DNA from 2 places in the Mycolicibacterium diernhoferi genome. Region 1 is predicted to be linked to the other one. Evidence: predicted binding sites of a transcription regulator. Region 1 holds the regulator's gene; the other holds the start of a gene.
What was found. The regulator HspR, encoded in region 1, represses chaperone genes until heat shock. The targets are predictions, from matches to a motif close to ANNTGAGTNNNNNNNACTCANNT.
Positions count from the first base shown of each region.

Region 2: a site for HspR is predicted at 1,867-1,889, ahead of lon (endopeptidase La). Genes of this name have one in related genera too.

Region 1 is NZ_CP080332.1:710,136-713,545, reverse strand. It holds gene K0O62_RS03315 (ATP-binding protein) at 1-270, opposite strand, end outside; gene K0O62_RS03310 (helix-turn-helix transcriptional regulator) at 407-1,699, shown strand; gene K0O62_RS03305 (heat shock protein transcriptional repressor HspR) at 1,709-2,071, opposite strand; gene dnaJ (molecular chaperone DnaJ) at 2,068-3,246, opposite strand; gene grpE (nucleotide exchange factor GrpE) at 3,270-3,410, opposite strand, start outside.
Region 2 is NZ_CP080332.1:3,374,847-3,378,256, forward strand. It holds gene K0O62_RS16035 (MlaE family ABC transporter permease) at 1-294, opposite strand, end outside; gene K0O62_RS16040 (SDR family NAD(P)-dependent oxidoreductase) at 503-1,309, shown strand; gene K0O62_RS16045 (hypothetical protein) at 1,359-1,799, shown strand; gene lon (endopeptidase La) at 1,902-3,410, shown strand, end outside.

The sequences.
Region 1 (3,410 bases):
GCCGACGAGTTGGTAGAGCAGTTCACCGTCCTGCAGGTCGGCGAGCGACACGTAGATCACGCCGTCGGTGAAGGTGCTGCGTACCCGGGTCGCCGCCTGGATCGCCAGCCGCGATTTACCGGCTCCGCCGGCCCCGGTGAGAGTGATCAGCCGCTCGTTCGTGAGCAGCCGGGTCAGCTGCTTCAGCTCGCGCGAGCGCCCGACGAAACGGGTGGGCTCGGCAGGCAGACCGCCCGCGGTGACGCGAGAGACGGAGTGAGGCGAACCCATTCCGGTGATGGTACTAGCTGGCATCCCAACCGGCCCGGCAAACGATCTGGATATGCGAAGGGCCCTGGACGCCAACCGATGCGCGGCTTCGACGGCGGTGATCGGGACACCGGACCGTGCACACTAAGGTGGGTCTGTGACGGTTGCGGATCCGTGCGCTGCACCACCTGCAGCGGCGTGGCTGGGCATACGGGAAGTCATCGACGGTGCCCTGTCGGAGATCGCGGTGCGGTTCTCCGCGTTCATCGCGAGCACGGCGCCCCACGTGGCGCTGGTCATCTTCACCCGGGAATGCACCGGCCGGCCCCGCAAGGTCGCAGGCAGCCCGGACATCATCGACCGGGTGACAGTCGGCGAGTTGGAAGAACTCCGGCACGCCATACCGCTGGGACACAGCCGGATTCAGCGGTGCCTGATCGCCGGCACTTACCGCAGTGTCTGGTTGCGGCGCGACGCCAGTGACACCCTGCTGCTGTTGGTACCGGCAGCGGATACCGACTCGGAGATGGAACCCGCTGCCGCCGAACAGGTTTCTGCGATGTTCGGCATCGTCGCGACCTCCATCCGGCAGCAGGTGGCGCAGGCCAGCCCCGACTACCTCGCCGGGTCGAGGGCCGCGTCGCAGGAACGCGCCCGCGCCGTCGCGCAACTGAGCGAGACCCATGAAGCGACACTGTCGGCTATCCTGCGCACCCTGAGGTCCAGTGATCTGGACGACCGCAAGGCCCGCGTCATCGCCGGTCAGACAGCATCGGCGGCGCTGCTGGCCACCCGGTCGGTCAACGAAGCCGACCGCGCGCTCTCCGAGGAATCGGTGCTGACCGCGTTCGCCCGGCTGCGCGAAGAACTCTCCCCACTGTTCCGTGGCGATGGAGCCGTCGTCGAATTCGCCGAACCGCCTGCCGATGGACGTCCGTTACCCGGAGAGGTGGCACACGGTTCGCGAGCCGTTGTGCGCAGTATCGTCATCGCCTGCAGCGCACAACCGGTGTTCACCCGACTGCGCATCGCCTGGGACTGCGATGGACGCAATGTGATCATCGAAGTCCGAGACCAGAGTTCGGGCGACCTCGACCGTAACGGCTTACTGCGCCAACTCGCGGGACGGGTGGACGCGCTGCACGGGAGCCTGGTGATCGACACCGTTGCCGGATGGGGAAACCGCATCGTCGCGACGTTGCCGCTCGACCCGCCCGCGCTGCACCACGACGAGAGTCGTTTGGGCACTTTGAATCCGCGCGAGCTGGAAGTGCTCGGACACTTGGCCGCCGGCAAACGCAACAAGTCGATAGCCGCAGACCTGGGCATCAGCGAGAGCACCGTCAAATTTCACGTCACCGGCCTGCTGCGCAAGCTCGGGGTCACCAACCGCAGCGAGGCCGCTGCCGTCGGGGCCCGCGCGGGCCTGGCGATGTGGGACCGGCCGTAGCCGGCGCCGTCAGGCCCGGCTGGCCCGAGGCCCCGACCTGGGTTGCCAGAGCACCAGCGCGGTGCTCGGCTTGCGCAGCTGCTCCACCTCGGCGGTCAGTTCGGCCACCCGGCCCTGCAGCGCTTCGACCTGGTTGGTCAGCTCGATGATGCGTTTGATGCCGGCGAGATTCACGCCCTCGTCCTGGGACAGCCGCTGCACCTCGCGGAGCAGGTCGACGTCGTGCTGCGAATAACGTCGACCTCCTCCGGAGCTACGTTGCGGGCTGACCAGACCGAGCCGGTCGTAGGTGCGCAGGGTCTGCGCATGCATACCGGCCAGCTCGGCGGCCACCGAGATGAGGAATGTCCGAGCTTCGTTGCGCTTGCTCATGACAGGTTCCCTGCCCATCCCGCACGCGGATCGAATCCACTGGCCCGCTCGGCTTTCGCGTAGGCCTCCAGCGCCTCGGCGACCTCACCGTCCAGGTTCGGCGGCACCGCCACCTTCACCGTGACCAGCAGGTCACCGTGACCACCCGAGCGCTTCGGCACACCGCGGCCACGCACCCGCAGGATGCGCCCGTCCGAGGTGCCCTTGGGCACCCGGACTCCGACCTTGCCTTCCAGAGTCGGCACGGAAAGGGTTGTACCCAAAGCCAACTCGTGGAAGCTCACCGGTACGGTGACGGTCAGGTCGTCGCCGTCACGGCCGAACACCTTGTCCGGGCGCACGTGCACGGTGACATACAGGTCACCCGACGGGGCGCCCCGCAGCCCGGCCTCGCCCTGGCCGGCCAGCCTGATCCGCTGACCGTCCTCGACGCCCGGCGGGATCCGCACGTTGATGGTGCGAGTCCTGGTGGTGACACCGGTGCCTCGGCATTCATCGCACGGGTGCTCGATGATCGAACCACTGCCCCGGCACTCGGTGCAGGGTTCGGAGAAACCGAACGCGCCCTGGTTACGGTTGACCACACCGGCGCCATTGCAGCTGGGGCACACCTTCGGGCTGGTGCCCGGCCGGGCACCACTGCCATGGCAGTTGGTGCACGGAGCCGGACTGGTCAGCCGCAGCGGCATCGCCACGCCCTTGGTCGCCTCCAGGAACGACAACTCGGTGTCGGTCTCCAGATCGTTGCCGCGGCGCGGCCGACTGGGTCGCGGCTGCTGCGCGCCGCGGCCGAACAGTCCGCCGAACAGGTCGCCGATATTGGCGCCACCCGCCTGGCCGGCCTGATCGAACAGGTCGCCGAGGTTGAATTCGGCTCCCTCACTGGAGAATCCGCCGAAGCCACCGGTACCGCCGCCACGCCGGCCGAAGCCGCCGTTGGCGAACAGCCGCCGGGTCTCGTCGTACTCCTTGCGCTTGGCGTCGTCGGTGAGCACCTCTTTGGCCTCGGAAGCGGCCTTGTACCGCTCCTCGGCCGCGGTGTTGCCCGGGTTCCGATCGGGATGGTTCTCGGCGAGGATCTTGCGCGCGGCGCGCTTGATCTCATCCTTGGTGGCGCTGGAGGTGACGCCGAGTTCCTTGTAGAAATCCTTCTCGACCCACTCACGCTGAGCCATTGTGCGTCACCTCCTCGCCCGTTCTACTCTGCTGATTCTGCTGGTTGATCACTGTTCTCGTCGGCATTCTCGACCGTGTCGACCACACCGACCATCGCGTGGCGCACCACGACGTCGCCGACCTTGTAGCCGCGGCGCATGACGGTGCCGACGACCGGAACCGA
Region 2 (3,410 bases), 2.7 Mb from region 1:
GGCCCCGGCGCCGGACAGGTCCGCCGCACCCAGTTCGCGCAACAGGATGTTGAGGGTGAAGCTGACCAGCACCGTGAAGGGCACCGCGACCAGAATCGTCGGCATCAGCGAGACGCGGGCCACGAACCAGGACTGCTCCAGGAATTCTCGTCCCTGGAACGGCCCGCGGAACAGGAACTTGACGGCGTCCGCCGACATGGCCAGCAATCCGCCGATGGCCCGCATCGGGCCGGGCCCACCCGACCTGAAGATCGGTATCCCCGACGACCAGCGGTCCTGGGTCTTGCTGACCATGTACCGAAGAACCTCCACGACTGGTTCTGCCGAACCTCACAACCGGCCTGCCGGCACGCTGACCACAAGACGGTGACAGCAGCGCATGACCTGCGGCACACCGCGTCCCATCCACCGGGAAGCATCAATCGGCAACGGGTCTGCGGGCCGCAACGTAGCGTGCGGACCGGAAGAGTCAGCGTTCATCGAACGAAGTAGGAGCCGCACAGTGACCGAAGCCGACCTCTCGCGTTACCGGGGCCGCCGGGTACTCATCACCGGCGCGGGTTCGGGCATCGGGCAGGCCTGCACGCTGCGGATCTTGGCCGAGGGCGGGCGCGTCGTCGCCGCCGACGTCAGCCCGGAAGGGTTGGCCGACACCGTCGACAAGGCGGGTACCGACCGGCTGTCCACGGTGGTGATGGATGTCGGCGCCGAGGAGTCGGTGCGGGCCGGGGTCGCCGAAGCGGTCTCCACACTGGGCGGGCTGGACACCCTGGTCAACGCCGCCGGGATCCTGCGTTCCTCGCATCTCGCCGAGACGACGCTCGCCGACTTCGAGCAGGTGCTGCGGATCAACCTGGTCGGGACGTTCCTGGTCACCCGGGAGGCCAGCGCGGCACTGCACGACGGTGACGGCCCGGCGGTGGTGAACTTCAGCTCGACCTCGGCGCACTTCGCGCACCCGTACATGGCCGCGTACGCGGCATCCAAGGGCGGGGTGTTGTCGATGACGCATGCCTGGGCCTCGGAGTTCGCCAAGGCCGGGATCCGGTTCAATTGTGTTCAGCCCGGGTCGATCTCGTCCGGGATGACCGACGGTACCGGTGCGGCACGGCAGAGCGTCGGGCCCGGTCTGCCCGAGGACGCCGATTACACCCTGTTCGGCAAGGTCGCCCCGATGTTGCCGCTGGACGGCGGGGCCATCTTCGCCCAGCCGGATGCGGTGGCCGGTGTGGTGGCGATGCTGGGCAGCAAGGACGCCTACTTCATCACCGGCACCGAGGTGCGGATCGACGGCGGCGCCCACATGTAGCAGCGGGTCGTACGGGGTTCACGGAGAAGCGATGAGGAAGGGTTCGTCAATGAGGGTGGTGCGGCTGCTGGGCGCGCTGGTGATGGCAAGCGTGCTGCTGGCGCCCGCGGGCAGGGCCGAGCCCTTCTTCGCCAACTATCAACTGGTGATCCCGGACCGCTACGACTTCCACACCTGGGCGTGGTCGGTATCACACTGCATCCCGGCCGCCGAGGACTGCCGGTCCATCAGCGGTATTCCGATGCCGGTGGCCAAGGCGTTCGACTATGTCGGGCAGGCCCACCTCGCCGACGGCCGGTACACCATGACCGTCGATGTTCCGGACGGATTGCGCTGCGGCAACGTGTACTACGGGCCGATCGTCGCGACCCGCGACGTGTACTCCTGGGATGCGGTGACGATGCAGGGCACGCTGGCGTCCTCGTTCGCGGCCGGGTGTGACGGCGCACCCGGGACGTTGACGTACCCGTTCTCCCTGGTGAGGCTCTGACGGACCTGCGGCGTGTTCGCCCACAGCGCATCCGCCTCCATCCCGGGAACAACGACACACCTCCGGTAGTTGAGTGCATCAGAATCAACTTTGGAGGATTTGATGCCTGAAGCCATCGCAGTCCCGGTCTTGTTTGTCAGCGAACCCGTCCTGCTGCCCGGCATGGTGGTGCCCATCGAACTCGATGACGCCGCCCGTGTCGCCGTCGAAGCCGCCCAAGCCGCGGCCCCGGAAGGCCAGGAGGGCAAGCTGCTGATCGCCCCGCGTCTGGACGACCGCTACCCCACCCACGGCGTGCTCGCCTCGATCGTGCAGGTCGGACGCATTCCGGGCGGCGGTGCGGCGGCCGTGGTCAAGGGTGGCCGTCGCGCGCAGATCGGCGCCGGCACCACCGGTCCGGGTGCCGCGCTGTGGGTCGAGGTGACCGAGGTCACCGACGCCGAGGCCACCGAGGAGACCAAGACGCTCGCGGCCGAGTACAAGAAGTTGCTGCTGGCGATGCTGCAGCGCCGCGAGGCCTGGCAGATCGTGGATGTGGTCAACAAGATCAGTGATCCGTCCGCCCTGTCCGACACCGCCGGCTATGCGTCGTACCTGACCGCCGAGCAGAAGCGGGACCTGCTGGAAACCGAGGATGTGGCGGTCCGGCTGAGCCGGCTGATCGAGTGGACCGGCGAACACCTGGCCGAGGTCGAGGTCAGCGACAAGATCGCCGAGGACGTCCGGGCCGGGATGGACAAGCAGCAGAAGGAATTCCTGCTGCGCCAGCAACTGGCCGCGATCCGCAAGGAACTCGGCGAGGCTGAACCGGAAGGGTCCGACGACTACCGCGCCCGTGTGGAGGCCGCCGACCTTCCCGAGAAGGTCCGCGAGGCCGCACTGCGCGAGGTCGGCAAGCTGGAACGCACCAGCGATCAGAGCCCGGAGGGCGGCTGGATCCGGACCTGGCTGGACACCGTCCTGGACCTGCCGTGGAACGTCACCACCGAGGACTCCGCCGATCTGAAGGCCGCCCGGGAGATCCTGGACGCCGATCATCACGGTCTGGAGGACGTCAAGGACCGCATCGTGGAGTACCTGGCGGTGCGGGCCCGCCGCGCCCAGCGCAACATGGCAGTCGTCGGCGGCCGGGGTTCCGGCGCGGTGATGGTGCTGGCCGGTCCTCCCGGTGTCGGCAAGACCTCGCTGGGTGAGTCCGTGGCACGGGCCTTGGGCCGCAAGTTCGTTCGCGTCGCCCTCGGCGGTGTGCGTGACGAGGCCGAGATCCGCGGGCACCGGCGTACCTACGTCGGCGCGCTGCCGGGCCGGATCGTGCGGGCCATCGGCGAGGCCGGGTCGATGAACCCGGTCGTGCTGCTCGACGAGATCGACAAGGTCGGTTCGGACTACCGCGGCGACCCGTCGTCGGCGCTGCTGGAGGTGCTGGATCCGGCGCAGAACCACACGTTCCGCGACCACTACCTGGAGCTGGATCTGGACCTGTCCGACGTGGTGTTCCTGGCGACGGCCAACGTCATCGAGAACATCCCGTCCGCGCTGCTGGACCGCATGGAGCTGATCCAGATCGACGGCTACACCGAGGACGACAAGGTGGCCATCGCCCGGGATTAC